Regions from separate parts of the Wukongibacter baidiensis genome, predicted to be linked through region 1. Evidence: riboswitches for the same ligand, from Rfam matches in the RefSeq annotation. Region 1 holds a riboswitch; the other holds the start of a gene.
What was found. A riboswitch is a leader RNA that binds a small molecule or an ion and turns the genes downstream of it on or off. The one in region 1 is predicted to bind FMN.
Positions count from the first base shown of each region.

Region 1 (8,316 bases):
ACTTCGCTGCACTATCCCTTAGCCTTCTTGAAAGTGAGCTTTTTGGATATGAAGAGGGTGCCTTTACGGGAGCAAAAAAAGGTGGAAAATCCGGCTTGTTTGAAGAGGCCCATGGTGGAACAATCTTTCTCGACGAAATAGGAGATGCACCAATAGAATTTCAGGCAAGGTTACTTAGGGTACTGCAGGAAAAACAGGTGAGACGTGTCGGGGGAACAAAATTAATTCCAATAGATGTAAGGGTAATTACAGCAACAAATAGAGACCTAAAGGAAGAAGTTGAAAAAGGGAATTTTAGACAGGACTTATTTTATAGATTAAATGTACTTCCCTTAGAAATTCCTAATCTAAGGGAGCGAAAAGAGGATATACCTTTACTACTTGAGCACTACTTAAACAGATTTGCCAATGGAGGAATAAGAAATATCAACAATTTCTTTTCGGTGGAGGTACTTGATTATTTAGCTGGATATAGATGGCCAGGTAATGTCAGGGAGTTGGTAAATGTCATTGAGTACTTAGTAAACATAAAGGATGACAATTCCTTGATAAACATAAAAGATCTTCCTTCATATGTAGTTGATGAATCACATAAAAGTGGATATACTCCATCGATGGAAGCCATGGACAAAAACATGATGTGGTTATTAGGGGTAATAAAGGATAGGGATGGAATAGGGCGTAGAGGATTAGCAGAGTTTGCGAGGATAAATGGAGTAGAAATGGGAGAAGGAAAAATAAGGAGCTTAATGAAGGTCATGGAGGATTCAGGGCTTATAAAAATAAAGCGAGGAGTGAAGGGGAGCATTATTACAGAAAAGGGATTACAAACTCTAATGAACTTTAAAGGGATATAAAAGGGATAAAGGGATGGTAGAAAGGGATAAGCCTAACCCTTTATCCCTTTTTTATATACGTAAAAAGTAATTTGTAAAAAATAAGATAATAGAGAATTATTGAGCAGGGTATAGGATATCCCTGTTTTTTATTTGGATACTTTAGAATGAACTTAGCAAATTATCAGTATGATTAATCATAAAAACTATTGGCATAATTATTGCAATATTTCTATATAAAGAAGTAGGACTATGTTTTTATTTAGAGTTAATATAGAGATAAAGTGAGGGAAATTAAGGATGAAAACGATAGGTATACTGGGAGGAATGGGGCCACTTGCTACAGCAGATTTATTTAGAAAAATTATAACCTTAACAGACGCAGAAAGCGATAATGAACACATTGAGATAATAGTAGAAAACAATACAAAGATACCCGATAGAACAGATTATATAATAAACAACGGAGACGATCCAACAAAGCATATGATAAAATCAGCAATTCGCTTAGAAATGATGGGCGTGGATGTTATAGTTATGCCATGTAATACAGCCCACTATTTTTATGATGAAATCATAAAATATATTGATATCCCCTTTATGAATATGATAGTTGAGACTGCAAAAAAAACAAAACAACTCTATCCAGACACTAAAAAAATAGGACTATTGGCAACCAAGGGGACCTGTAAGGCGGGAATTTATGATAAAATCTTTGAGGAATATGACTTGGAATTAGTTAAGCCTGGTGACGTTCATCAAAAACACGTTACAGAACTCATTTACGATATAAAAAAAGGTAAAACAGATATAGACCTTACAAATTTTAGAGGTACTTTAGATGAACTAAAAAAACAAGAAGCAGAGGTCTTTATTCTAGGTTGTACCGAGCTTCCTGTAGCATTTCAGATGTTTAATATTGATGAAGAATGCATTGATCCTACTAAAATACTTGCTTGTAGTGCAATTGAATTTGTAGGAAAGAATATAAAAGGGGATGTCTCAGAAATTCATTCATTCTGAAACACCCTGGGGTTGTACTCATAAGAGACCTTTATGAGACATCCCCTTTTCAACTAAATCTCATTCAAAAGATTAGCCATTTCAATAGCCGTTACAGCAGCTTCATAACCCTTATTTCCAGCCTTTGTTCCAGACCTTTCAATAGCTTGTTCAATTGTATCAGTAGTTAAGACTCCGAAAACCACAGGAACTCCAGTATCAAGGGATACAGAAGCGACACCCTTTGAAACCTCACTTGAAACGTAGTCAAAATGAGGTGTTGCTCCCCTAATTACTGCGCCTAAACATATAACCGCATCATATTTTTTTCCCTCAGCCATTTTCTTTGCTACTAAAGGAATTTCAAAGGCACCAGGAACCCACACCATTTCGATATCTTCTTCCTTTACACCATGTCTCTTTAAGCCATCTAAAGCTCCTCCAAGCAGCTTGCTTCCAATAAATTCATTAAACCTTCCGACGATAATTCCAAACTTTTGTCCCTCAGATATTAGTTTTCCTTCATAGATTTTCATATTAATTCTCCTCCTTTAAAAAGTCTAACATGTGTCCCATTTTTTCCTTCTTTGTCTTCAAATAAGGTTCATTTACCACATTATGTCCTACTTCTAGTGGTACTCTCTCTATTACCTTAAGTCCATATCCAGATACACCAGATAACTTTTTAGGATTATTGGTCATAAGCTTAATATTTTTAACCCCTAAATCTGCAAGGATTTGAGCACCGATACCATAATCCCTTAAATCCTCAGGAAAACCTAGTGCTAAATTTGCTTCAACTGTATCCATGCCTTTATCCTGAAGGTGATATGCCTTAAGCTTATTGATTAATCCAATACCTCTGCCTTCCTGTCTCATATATAATAGAATGCCCGTTCCTTCGTTTTCAATTTGTTTAAGGGCTGCCGCCAGTTGATCACCGCAGTCACAACGCATTGACCCAAAGGCATCACCTGTAAGGCATTCAGAGTGAACCCTAACTAAAACAGGCTCCACGCCGGAAACATCACCCTTGACTAATGCAACATGATGGCCGCCATTTAGGGTTTCTTCGTAGCCGTATACCTTGAATTCTCCATATTTAGTAGGCATTTCAGCCGTAGTAACTCTCTCAACCAATCTCTCATTCTTTCTTCTATAGGATATTAGGTCTGCTATAGATATAAGTTTAAGATCGTGCTCTTTAGCAAATTCTACTAGCTGAGGAAGTCTTGCCATAGTACCATCATCGTTCATTATTTCACAGATAACGCCAGCAGGGTAAAGACCTGCAAGCTTTGCAAGATCTACTGAAGCTTCTGTATGGCCAGCTCTCTTAAGAACACCACCCTCCTTTGCTTCTAGTGGGAAAATATGACCTGGTTTTTTAAAATCTTCTGGTCTCGAATCCTTATCAAGCACCTTCTCTATGGTCAGTGCTCTTTCAAAGGCTGATATACCTGTTGTGGTATCCATTGCATCGATGGACACCGTAAAGGCTGTTCTATGGCTATCAGTATTCTCATTAACCATTTGATGGATTTCTAGCTCCTTTAGCCTTTTAGAAACTATAGGCATACATATCAGACCTCTACCAAATTTAGCCATGAAATTTACTGCTTCAGCTGAAGCCTTTTCTGCTGCAACTATTAGATCTCCTTCATTTTCTCTATCCTCATCATCAACTACAACAACCATTTTTCCTAGTTTTATATCTTCAATAGCTTCTTCAATAGAATTAAATTTAAACATTTTATCACCTCATCTAATAAAATCCATGTTTTTTAAGGAACTCCATATCAATACTACTTTTAGAATCCTCAACTTTTTGATTGAAGTTCATCAATTTTTCAATATATTTTCCAACCATGTCACACTCTAAATTGACTTCAGTCCCCATGGACTTGTCTAGCAGTGTAGTAACATCCTTTGTATGGGGGATTATAGAAACCTTAAATGATTTTTCATCCACATAGGCTACCGTTAAGCTTACACCATCAATGGCTATAGAGCCCTTATGAATTATATATCTAAGTATTTCAGGTGAAGTCTGTATAGTAATCCAATAGGCATTATCCTCTTTATCAAATGCTGAGATTATTCCGATTCCATCAATATGACCGCTGACAATATGACCGCCAAGCCTATCACCTAACCTCAAAGCTCTCTCAATATTAACCTTATCTCCAGATGTTAAACTATTTAGATTGCTTCTTCTCATGGTCTCAGCCATCACATCTACAGCAAATGTATTGGAACTAAAATCAGTAACCGTTAAGCATACCCCATTTGTACTTATGCTATCTCCTAGCTTTACACCATCCAAGACATCCGTAGCCTTAATTACTATCTTTGCTGACTTAGCCCCCTTGAGGACTGACTGAACTATACCTATTTCTTCCACTAGTCCAGTAAACATTACTATCCCCTCCTTTTTACCTTACATATCCTTCAATCATAATATCTGGCCCAAAACTATGGGTTTTCATATTATCCAATGAAAAAGCAGACTTAACCAATGGAACACCATCACCCTCTACAGGAGTTTTAGAAAGGCTTCCTCCGATTATCTTAGGTGCTATAAAGAAATTAACTTTATCTACAATTCCTGTATCTAAAGCGGAATAATTAAGGGCACCACCACCCTCTAAAAGGATACTATCAATACCCATCTCACCTAGCTTTTCCATAAGTACATTTAAATCAACCCTTTCATTTTTTAAAGGGATAACTAATACCTCTACACCTTTCTCCTTAAGCTCTGCGACTTTTTCAGAATCTGCAAGCTTAGTAGTAGCTATAATGGTTCTAGCCTTAGAAGTGTTTTTTACTACATTGGCATCAGGTGGAATTCTACATTTGCTATCAACTATAATTCTTACCGGATTCTTACCCTCGAAATCAGGAATTCTAGTAGTGAGTAGGGGATTATCAACCAAAACAGTACCTATTCCAACCATTATTCCAGCGTATTTATGCCTTAACCTATGTACATACTCCCTTGATAAGCTAGAGGTAATCCACTTGGAATCAGCAAATTTTGTGGCTATTTTTCCATCCAATGACATAGCTGACTTCATAAGACAAAAGGGCAATTTAGTTGTAATATATTTAATAAATATCTCATTTAGTTTCTGAGCTTCATCCTTCAAAACCCCTGTTATAACCTCGATACCATTTTCCCTTAATTTTTTCACACCATTTCCAGCCACTAAAGGGTTTGGATCAAGGGTTGCTATTACCACTCTTTTTATTCCTCTTTCAATTATGGCATTGACACATGGAGGTGTTTTACCATAGTGTGAGCAGGGTTCCAGGGTTACATACATAGTTGAATTCACTGGATCATCAGTAGTGGAGTTTAAAGCTTCGATTTCAGCATGATTACCTCCGAAAAATCTATGATAGCCTTCGCCGATGACCTTTCCGTTCTTTACAATTACACATCCAACCATGGGATTAGGATTTACAAAACCTTCCCCGTTTTTAGCCAAACTCAAGGCTCTTTTCATATACTGTATATCCATAAAAACACTCCTTTCCATAAGAGGGTGTTACAAACCTTACAATCTAATTCTTAATCTTTAGCTTTAACAAAAGCAGTTCACTTTATCTACAAAACTGTAGATATATTTAGCTCTATAGCTTTTGTAACCTCTCGTTATGTGTTATCTTTCAAATAAAGCTTTGACAAATCTCTTTAAGCCACATAAAAAAGCCCTGAAGCTTTTACTTCAGGGCTAAATATACGATAGATGTTGTGTTATAGTGCTATATGTACAACATAAATAGCATTATAGACACACCATTATAAGTCTCCTTCTACCATCCAGACTATACTGTCGGCTCTGGAATTTCACCAGATCAACCCCAATGAATAGGGTTCGCGGGCTATACCGCCGGTCGGGAATTGCACCCTGCCCCGAAGGAAAATATTCAATTTTCCAAAACTGATTAATATTGCTTAATTATTATCGTAAGGATATCATTATAATATTTAAATGTCAAGAGGATTTAATGCGAGTTTGATTTTGTCATAGCTTTATAGTCATACATTCTCTTATCCGCAAGCTTTATCAAATCATTTAGATACTTAGAATCATCAGGAAAGGAAACTATACCGTAACTAAAGCTCACAAAGATTTCCATATCCATTATTTTTATAGGGGATCTGTTCAAATATTTTATAACCTCAGACAGTCTTTTCTCTAAATCAAGAGTAGTAGAGTTAAAGAAGACTCCAATGAATTCATCCCCACCATATCTCGCAAATAAATCGGACTCTCTGATATTTTCGTTTATTGTTTCAGCAAACTTAGTTATAACCATATCACCAATTGCATGACCATAGGTATCGTTGATTTTTTTAAGATTATTTAAATCAAATAGAACTAAACAAAAAGCTTCATCATATCTAAGGGCCTTTTTATAAAACTTATCTAGTAGCTCATCGAAATAACATCTATTATAGGCGCATGTCATAGTATCATATCTAGATAGATAAACTATTTTCTCTATAAGTTCATGATTTTTAATAGCTATGCCTATCTGATTAGAAAAATATTCGGCAACCAATAGATCGTCCTCATTAAAGGCATCTATATTAAGACTATCAATATTTATCATACCGTATAGTTTGTTATCAATAACTATAGGTGTACTTAAGGTGGTTTTAATATCCAAGGCACCTATATCCTCTAATGTCTTGTATGTTTCGCTACTTAAGATAGTGTTGTCGAAGGAACGAATATCCTTGATGATACATGGTTTAGTAATATTGCCATGACTTTTTTTCCATAAAAAGGTTTCCTCAAGCTTAAATCTAATTCTTTTTAAGCTATCTATATCAAAGCCAACAGCAGCCTTGTATTCGACTATATTATCCTTGGTTAAAATTATAAAACTCCCCTTATCAGCATCATCTATAGTACTTATCAATTTTTCAAGTATAAGCCTGTACAAATCCTCAGTATCGTTGATTTCAATAGTAGAATGACTTACTTCTAACATAACGTCCCTAACCTTATTAGCTTTTTCTAACTTAGAATTAACAACAGAATACTTATTTAGTAACGTATCTTGTTCTTTTATAAGGAGATTATAGTTTTCGATGATTACTTGAAGATTATCAAGAAAAAAGACGATGTATTTGAAAAAGCGCTTTTTATTTGGTTTAGGCATCTTAGAATCTGGATGTTCTTTAATTGTATTGTCGACTGCTTTATGTAAGAGGAATAAATTTTTATTTATATAATGCAAGGTCAAAAAAGTTGTAGAAATTCCAAGTAGAGATAAAAAAACAATTTGAAAAGTAGTGATATTTTCGCTAAAGAGGTGATAAGGCAATAGAAGTCCTAAGGTTGAATTAAAAATTATAACTAATATGAGTATTACTATGAAGACACATAGATCCATTAGCATATCTTATCACCTCAAAAATTACTTCTTAAGATTATTATGACTTAATCCAGATTAAAAATTGTTTAAGTTGCTTGTTGTTATCTATTATAGGTTTCGTATTTTTCAGGCATACAGCACTTGCATAAATTATAATCGCTATTTAAGAGTAGAAGCCTATTAACCTGTGATTCTGTATCTAGCATTTTTACATGAGATTCTATAATCTTATGTATATTACAACTTTTCTTTTCATGTTCAAGGTCGTGGATAACCTTAGATAATGGGTTAACATCTACAAGATAACGCCTACCGTCATATGGATGTTCTTTTCTTCTCATATTAATATGCCCCCTTAATATTGTACTTTAATAGAGATTCAAGGAAAACTATTAATTTATACACATAAATTAAGTTCTACTATATAAACCCTATATAATAAATTATATTTCTAAACTGTAAAATCCTGCATGTTTTCTACAATTTTCTCAAAAAATACATTAAAAAAATATTATTTCCGATGCAATTGGTTTATATAAATTTTTTTGCCAGCTCAAGTCCACACCAAACGGCTAAAAGCCCAATTAATAAATTCGCAGCAATACTAATAAAGGCTAGCTTATAATGAGATTGTTTCATCAAAGAAAAAGTCTCGTAGGAGAATGTTGAAAAAGTAGTTAAAGCTCCCATCATACCAGTACCTAAAAGTAGTCTTGTATTAGGGCTTAAGTCAACTACCTCCTTGCCAAAGATTGCTAAAAACCCCAATAGGAAACATCCTAAAATATTAACAGCAAAGGTTCCATAGGGAAATTTATTACCAAATACATTATGTGTAGCAAGAGTTATGAAATAACGTAGATTACTTCCAATAAAACCTCCAAGTCCGAGGGCTAATACTTTTTTCATATCTATTCCTCCTCGTATAACAAATAATATTATAAAGAATAATAAAATATATTCAATTTTAACATAAAAGCAAAAGAATTATAAATAGTTTTACCTGAGTCTTTGCAAGAAGTACCTCAATCTTAACTTAACTTTTAAATTAAGGGGTATAATTTCTACTTAATTTTTTATT
Region 1 is NZ_CP138202.1:3,925,550-3,933,865, forward strand. Features, by position in the region: gene R9X47_RS17755 (sigma 54-interacting transcriptional regulator) at 1-857, shown strand, start outside; gene R9X47_RS17760 (aspartate/glutamate racemase family protein) at 1,137-1,859, shown strand; gene ribH (6,7-dimethyl-8-ribityllumazine synthase) at 1,913-2,374, opposite strand; gene R9X47_RS17770 (bifunctional 3,4-dihydroxy-2-butanone-4-phosphate synthase/GTP cyclohydrolase II) at 2,376-3,590, opposite strand; gene R9X47_RS17775 (riboflavin synthase) at 3,604-4,257, opposite strand; gene ribD (bifunctional diaminohydroxyphosphoribosylaminopyrimidine deaminase/5-amino-6-(5-phosphoribosylamino)uracil reductase RibD) at 4,274-5,365, opposite strand; FMN riboswitch at 5,652-5,772, opposite strand; gene R9X47_RS17785 (sensor domain-containing diguanylate cyclase) at 5,853-7,259, opposite strand; gene R9X47_RS17790 (hypothetical protein) at 7,337-7,576, opposite strand; gene crcB (fluoride efflux transporter CrcB) at 7,767-8,144, opposite strand.

Region 2 (8,316 bases), 130 kb from region 1:
TAATATATTTAACATCTTTTCTATAAATATCTCCCTTAGGTTTATTTATCTTATCTCTTATGACTTTTTCTAGATTATAATCTTCAAATATAACAATTTCATTATCTATTTCAGTTTCTAATTCAAAGTCCTTGTACTCTAGATTGTCATAATATCCAGCCACAGGACTATAATCCGTAATAGGGTTTCCAGCTAAGCTTAATTCCCATAAATTAGTTAAGTCACTCAATGGCTCAATATTACTTATTTTATTGTCAGCTAAAGACAATGATTCTAACGCCACTAAGTTCCTTAAAGGACTAACATCTTCTATATTATTTGAGCTCAACTCTAAATCGAATAGATTAGTAAGATTCTCCAAAACAGTTATATCACTTATCTGATTTTTCTCTAAAGATAGACGCTCAAGTTTATTCATATTACTCAGAGGGCTAATGTCTTTTATGATATTTTCTCCTAACTGTAACTCGAACAAGTTTGTAAGATTGGCTAAAGCATCTATGTTGCTTATTTCATTTCCAGACAGACCTAGCTGCTCCATTTCTTTCAAATTGCTTAAAGGGGAAATATCTTTTACTTGATTATTATCTAAATCTAATTGAATTAGATTAGTAAGGCTTTCTAAGGAGGTTATATCTTTTATCTCATTAGCATCTAGTGTAAGTTCCTCTAGTTCCTTTAAGTTACTTAACAGGCTAATATCCTCTATGCCACATTGTCCTAGACTTAAATCTTGTAGATTGGCTAAATTCTCTAAATAGCTAAAATCTTTTATTTGATTTCCATCTAATTGTAAATTCTCTATTCTCTTTAGACCGCTTATAGGGCTGATGTCTTTTATATTATTGTATTCTATTCCTAGAGTCTTTAGATTTGTAGAATTTTTTAGAGGACTTATATCACTTATTTCGTTGTCAAATATCCATAATTCTTCCAGTTTACTTAAATTGCTTAGGGGGCTAATATCTTTTATCTTGTTGTCATCTAAGCACAAAGTAGTTAAATTGGATAATTTTTCAAGAGGGCTTATATCACTTATTTGGTTATCTAAAAGATCTAAATACTCAAGATTATTTAAACTGCCTAATGGGCTAATATCTTGTATTTGATTTTCAACAAGATCTAGTTCATTTAAATTTGTTAAGTATTGTATTCCTTCCAAGCTTGAAATTTCTAAATCATCACACATAAGCTCAGTAATTTCTTCAAGCTCTTTCTTATAGATATCTCCAGTAGGTTTATCTATCTTATCCCTTATGGCTTCTTCCAGATTAGGATCTTTGAAGGTAACAATTTCATTAGATTCAACATTAACTTCAAATGGCATTATGATACCCTTTTCAAGTCCTTTATCAATGTCATCGGCTTTAACATTTTTACTTATGCACAGATAATACACTCTTCCCTCTTCATAGGGTGAAGTTGGAGTAACAGTAACCGTATTACTATATTGCCCTGTCTCAATAGTAGTTTCTACTACTGCATTATTTTCATCCCTGATATATATACTTTCGCTATTTATAGTTTCTAGATCAACTGCTTTATTAAATTTAATAGTCCATGTTTTCATCAAATTATTAGTTATTCTTTGCTCCATTTCTTCCCACTCATTTAAATCTTTCCATTCATCCCAGATATCTGCATAAACTGGGTTAACTGTTAATAATAGAGTAAGAATTAATAATAAAATAAATGCTTTTCTCATTAGCTATCCCCCCGTTTCTTTATATACACATACCATCTTATACCATATTTTTCTAAGTTTCTATATTTTCTTTATAATATTAAGTAAATTGTAAGCACAACAAAACAAAGTGCCCTAAGGCACTTTTAGATTGTTGACAAAGTCAACAAGGTAGCAGGTTGTTGAGAAGGCTGAAGTTCAAGGCGTGCCGAAAGCAAGAGACCGTAGCGTATAAAGACATACGTAAGGGTTCTTGATTGAAGCAACAACGAAGAAATTCAGGTTTATCAACAGCCTGAAAGTGCCCTAGGGCGCTTTTCTACGAACTCATATTCACTTTTCTCTTCAATAAATATCTATTAATCTTTTTAACCCCTAACACCGTTAGTAATATGATCACCGAAAGTATTACTATAGTCCCTCCCGATGCTAACTCTAGATAGTATGATATGAATATCCCTGCTACCACAGCTACTTCAGCAAAGATTATCGAAAGTAGGGTAGCATGTCTGAAGCTTTTAGCTAGCTGTAGACTTGTTGCCACAGGTAACACCATGAGTGATGATACTAGAAGTATTCCCACTATTCTCATAGATACGGTTATTGTAGAAGCAATTAGAATTATAAATAGTAGGTTTATATATCTAACTGGAATTCCAGCAAGCTTTGCCGATACTTCATCAAAGGCTATATAAAAAAGTTCTTTGAATAAAAGCTTTATAGTTATAATAATCACTACACCAAGTATAGCAATAATCCATAGATCTCTAGGCAGTACCGTTGTGATACTTCCAAATAGGTATCCAAATAGATCTATGTTAAAGGATTTTGCAAAGCTTATGAGAACTACTGCTAGTCCTATGCCTGCCGATAATATGATGGCTATGGAAAGTTCAGCATACTCTTCATAGCTTTTCCTAAGCTTTTCTATGGCCAAGGCTGCCACTATAGAAAATATAAGGGACATACTTAGTGGATATACACCTGACAGGATTCCTGCAGCCACCCCTGCCAAGGCCACATGGGAAAGACTATCACCAATAAGAGACATCCTTCTAAGTACAATAAATATTCCTATTAGAGGGCACAATACACCGATGATGATACCTGCTAAAAGTGCCCGCTGCATAAAACCGTATTGTAATATTTCTAACATTGTCATATACTCCTTTGTTAAGATTAATGCCTGTGCACCAGCATATTCATACTGTCACCATAGAACTTAGTTAGTGATTCACTGAAGGATACCTTACAGCATTTGTTTTGAACTAAGAGCTTTTTGTCTCCCATACATGCTATTCTACTGACCTTTTCTGTTATTACCCCTATGTCGTGGGATATCATAACTATAGTTATATTCATTTCCTTATTAAATCTCTCTAAGAGATCATAGAATTCTCCCTGTGATGCAATATCTATACCAACGGTAGGTTCATCTAAGAAAATAATCTCTGGTTCACTAATAAGTGTTCTGGCTATAAAGACTTTTTGCTGCTGACCTCCCGATAGATTTCCAATCAATCTATGCCTATAGTCCTCCATACCAACAATTTTCAAGGTCTCATAGACCTTTTCTTTATGTTCTTTCTTAATTGATTTAAATAGACCAATCCTAGGAAAGAGGTTGGCAGCTACTATTTCCTCTACCGTGGCCGGGAAGGCGCCATTAAACGAAGTAGCTTTTTGAGCTACGTATCCTACCCTGCCCCATTCTTTGAAGTTCTTTATATCCTGTCCAAATATTTTTGTACTTCCTTTTTGAGGTTTTAATAGTCCAAGTATTAATTTAAATAGGGTACTTTTAGCCGAACCATTTGGTCCAACTATTCCTAAATAATCACCTTTAAATATCTCAAAGTTAATATCCTCTAGAACCAACTTCTCATCATATCCAAAGGAAAGATTCTCTACACTTACTATTTTATTCATAAGATCATCACCACTTTATTATACGTTTAGTCTATCTCTCATGATTATACCCCGTATTGGGTATTCCTACACTTCAATTTTATTGAATTAACCTCTTGACTTAGGATAAAATTAGTGATAGTGTTTAATTAATAACAGAATATATATTTTCTTCAGGGCAGGGTGTAATTCCCGACCGGCGGTATAGCCCGCGAACCATGGAACATGGTTGATCTGGTGTAACTCCAGAGCCGACAGTATAGTCTGGATGGAAGAAGAAAGATTTTTTTGTGCATATTTTGCGACTACGCCCTGGAGTATATCTTCAGGGCTTTTCCTATTTTTCAGTTTAATTAAGGAGGATGATTATTAATGGAAAGAACTATTTCTAAGAAAAATAAAGCATTTAATACGCGACCACTATCTTCAACTAATTCTTTAGTAAAAATCTCATTGCTATCTGTTATAGCATATGTACTTATGCTTATTGAACTTCCAATACCTTTGTTTCCGGCATTTTTAAAAATAGATTTAAGTGATATGCCTGCGCTGATTGGAGCATTTGCCCTCGGTCCTATAGCTGGTGTTATGATAGAACTTATCAAAAACCTGCTGCATTTTATCACAAAAACATCTACCGGTGGTGTTGGAGAGCTTGCTAACTTTTTAATAGGTGCTTCAATGGTAATACCTGCTGGTATCTTCTATGCTAGAAGTAAGAAAAAGTCTACGGCTCTTATCGGTATGTTAATTGGTACTGCTCTAATGGCAATCGTTGGTGCCATTGCAAACTACTATATTCTTATACCTTTTTATTCTAAGATGATGCCAATAGATCAAATTATTGCATGGAGTGCAGCTGCAAACGGAGCCATAACGGATTTAAAAACCCTTATACTTTATGCAGTAGTCCCTTTCAATCTTATAAAGGGAGCCGTTATATCGGTTTTAACAATACTTATTTACAAGAAAATCTCACATTTGTTGATTAATAAAAGAGCATAGTGATGCTTTAAGTATTGTATTCCAAAGCCAATTTCGAAAATAAAATATTTTAATATTTATACAAAAAAAGCTGTGTAATCCCATATTTTGAGATTACACAGCTTTTTATACTTCCTTATATACTACTCTCCAGAGGATTCATCAGATACATCTTCGATTATTATCTGTGATTTGTCCTCATCCACTGTTTCTTGTTTATCTACATCTTCAATGACAATTACATTCTCATCTTCAATCTCTTCAATCACTACTTCCTCTTTATTTGATTCATTATATGTATCCTCAGTAGCTTCTTGCCCCTCTTCTGTTGCATCAACATCTACATCACTCTCATTATTTTCGTCTGGTTCTGAAGTCTCATCGTCACCATTATTTTCTTCATCAGAATCTATCTCTATAGTCTCTGTATCTCCATCCCAATCTACTTTAAGACCAAAGGTTTCTGAAATGAATCTAAGTGGTACATAAGTTCTAGAGTTCATCACCTGAGATTTAGTATCGAGCTCTACCTCTTCTCCATTCACATACACTTTATTATCATCGAGGGGTAACAGTATCTCCATATCTTCCTTTGAAATTGTTACTTCCCTTGTTTCTGCATTCCACTCAACGTCTGCTCCAAAACCCTCCACTATAGCTCTAACAGGAACTAATGTCCTACTTCCCTTTATTACTGGGGGTGTATCAAACTTCATATCGGCTTTTTTAGATACTATGCTATCTATCTCTAGAACTTTTATATCTTCTCCGTCCTTTAATAGTTCTTCTTTTGCTTCTTCAATCTTTTCAAGCTCTTCTTCAGTATACTTGCTTCTTATAATTTCTTTTCTCTTAATCTTAACGGTCTTCATATCCTGCTTCAATTCTTCCATTTTACCCTTAAGTTCTTGGATTTGCCCACTAAGCTCTTCTGCTAATTCAGCATTTTCTTCTGCTTTTGCTTCTTCAAATTGTTTTTCTAATTCATCTTTTTTTGCCTCTAATTCATCTTTTTCTGCTTCGATTCCATTCTTTTCTTGCTCTAATTTATCCTTTAATACTTTCCAAGGTTTGTCTTTCCCTTTATTCGTTTCTTCTTCATCATCTATATCTACTTCTTCATTAGAAGTGCTTTCATCTTCATTACCAGCTGTTTCTTCTTTGTCTACTTCTACATCCTTATCTTCATCTTTCCCTTTATTAGTATTTTTTTCTTCCTTCTCCTGTTTAGGTTTTTCCTTGTTTGCATTGCCTTTCCCTTTTTCTCCTGCAAAAACAAATGTGGCACTTGATAGCATTAATGTAAAAATTAATATCACTGCTAAAAGCTTCTTAAACATACTTTGTCCTCCTTTTTTCATCGGTATTGTCTCCATAATAGAATACGTATAGTAATAAGAATTTAGGTACCTCATTGCAAATATTATTTAGCTATATATAATACGATAAACATCTCACATTCTGGAGATTTGGCATCTAGCGTTTCTAGAGATGTTAAATCTTCGGAATGTAATAGATTTTTCGTAACTTATATATTGCCGAATAAAGGTTTTATTTTATATGTTTTTCCTTATATACTATTATCGATTAGCTTGATGACAAAGCATAGACTCAATTATTTTTTTAGGACTTTTGACCTATTTTAAATTTTTTTTTATTAATTTTCATGTCAAGCAGGAAATTTGTCTCATTTTGTATAATCTTAATATATTGGACAAACTTTCTGATAATTCTACTCTGTATAAGATATATCTATAAATCAATTTTCGATTTCTTATAATGTAATATTCAGTACTTTTAAGGATATTAAAAAAATCCACACATAAAATATTTATTGTGATTCCTATGATGTTAAAATAAACAAATTCTAAAAAAGTTGGTGTTGGGTATGGAAAATTTCAAAACAAAAATAGTTACGATAGACGTTGTAGAAGCTGGTATGATTGCTGCTCAAGATATCTTTACTGATGTTGGCCAAATGCTAATAGCTGAAAATACTGAACTAGACGAAAGAAGTTTAAGGAAACTAAGACTTTATGGTATTCATGATATACCAGTCAAGGAATTCATTGAGAATTTCGACATGGGAGACGTGTCCTCTAATCCTACTAAGGAGCTCGTGAAGAACTCTAAGGAATTTAAGGTCTTTGAATCATCCTATAGTGACCATACGGTATCTTTAAAGGACGAAATGTTAAATATCAGTGATGGTAAGAACGTTGATGTTTCCCAATTGTTTTCTGTTAGCGAAGAATTACTTACTACGGTAAAATATAAAAGCAATTTATTTGGCTTTTTAAGCAATCTAGAAGTTTTTGATGACTATACCTATACCCATTGTTTAAATGTTTCATTAATATCTCATACTTTAGGACAATGGCTAGGTTTTACTGAAAAACAACTCATGCATTTATCAGTTGCAGGTTTACTCCATGATATCGGTAAAACTAAAATAGATAAAAGTATTTTAAATAAACCCGGTAAGCTTACTGAGGAAGAATTTGAAGAAATGAAAAAACATCCAGTATATGGTTTTCAATCCATAGAAAAACAAGATATTCCTTACAATATCAAAATGGCTGTTCTCATGCACCATGAAAGATATGATGGAAGCGGCTATCCACTAAATGCAAAAAATAATCAAATTAATGACTTTGCAAAAATAGTTGCTATAGCAGATGTTTATGATGCCTTGACATCTAATCGTCCCTATAGAAACAAATTCGATCCATTCCATGTAATTCGTCAATTTGAGCAAGAATATTTTAGACATCTAGATACTAAGCTCTTAATGACCTTTCTTCAAAATATTGCCTATTGTTATTTAGACAGATGGTGCGTACTTTCTACAGGAGAGGAAGGAAAAATTATATTTATTAATAAGCATATGCCTTCTAGACCAATTGTTCAAGTTGATGGTACTATTATAGATTTGAGCCAAGAAGAAGATATCTTTGTTGGTAAAATAATTTAGAAAATGTTTTTGGTGCGAGTGCGAGGTGCGGAATTGAGGTCATTCTCTTAAGAACTTCAGTAAATATAAAAAGGTGTCTCAAAAGACACCTTTTTTATTATTCTCCAAATACTTGAACTACTTCCTTTAGCTTTTCTCTGATTGGTATATTTTGTGGACATGCCTCTTCGCACTGTCCGCATTCAATACATCTTGAAGCCCTAGACTCCTCTTTTATGAACATTTTATATCGCTTCTTCTCATCCTCCATATTATCAAACATAGATGCATCATTATAAAACTCAAAGGCTCTAGGTATAGCCACATCTACTGGACATGGTAGACAGTATTTACAAGAAGTACAGTTTACTTTTATTTTTTCTTCGTACATATCACAAACTTTAGAGATCAGATTATGCTCTTCATCGGTAAGGGAGTTTGGCATTCCTTCATCTGCATATTTAATATTTTCTTCAACTTGCTCCAATGTCGACATTCCACTAAGTACCGTACTCACCTCTGGGTAATCCCATATATACTTAAATGCCCATTCGACAGGAGTCCTCTTAACCTGTGCACTATTCCAAAGATTCATTACTTCATTGGGAACTCTGGATACTAATCTTCCTCCCCTTAAGGGCTCCATTATTACTATTCCTATTCCTTTATCGGTAGCATACTTAAGTCCTTCCTTACCGGCTTGATAATCTTCATCTACAAAATTGTATTGTATCTGGCAGAAGGTCCAATCATGGGCATCAACTATTTCTTTAAACAGCTCTACCTT
Region 2 is NZ_CP138202.1:4,056,839-4,065,154, reverse strand. Features, by position in the region: gene R9X47_RS18380 (leucine-rich repeat domain-containing protein) at 1-1,705, opposite strand, end outside; gene R9X47_RS18375 (metal ABC transporter permease) at 2,004-2,840, opposite strand; gene R9X47_RS18370 (metal ABC transporter ATP-binding protein) at 2,864-3,613, opposite strand; FMN riboswitch at 3,758-3,876, shown strand; gene R9X47_RS18365 (ECF transporter S component) at 3,965-4,597, shown strand; gene R9X47_RS18360 (copper amine oxidase N-terminal domain-containing protein) at 4,720-5,916, opposite strand; gene R9X47_RS18355 (HD-GYP domain-containing protein) at 6,465-7,550, shown strand; gene R9X47_RS18350 (aldo/keto reductase) at 7,648-8,316, opposite strand, start outside.
Region 2: another riboswitch for FMN. It lies ahead of R9X47_RS18365 (ECF transporter S component); the one in region 1 lies ahead of ribD (bifunctional diaminohydroxyphosphoribosylaminopyrimidine deaminase/5-amino-6-(5-phosphoribosylamino)uracil reductase RibD).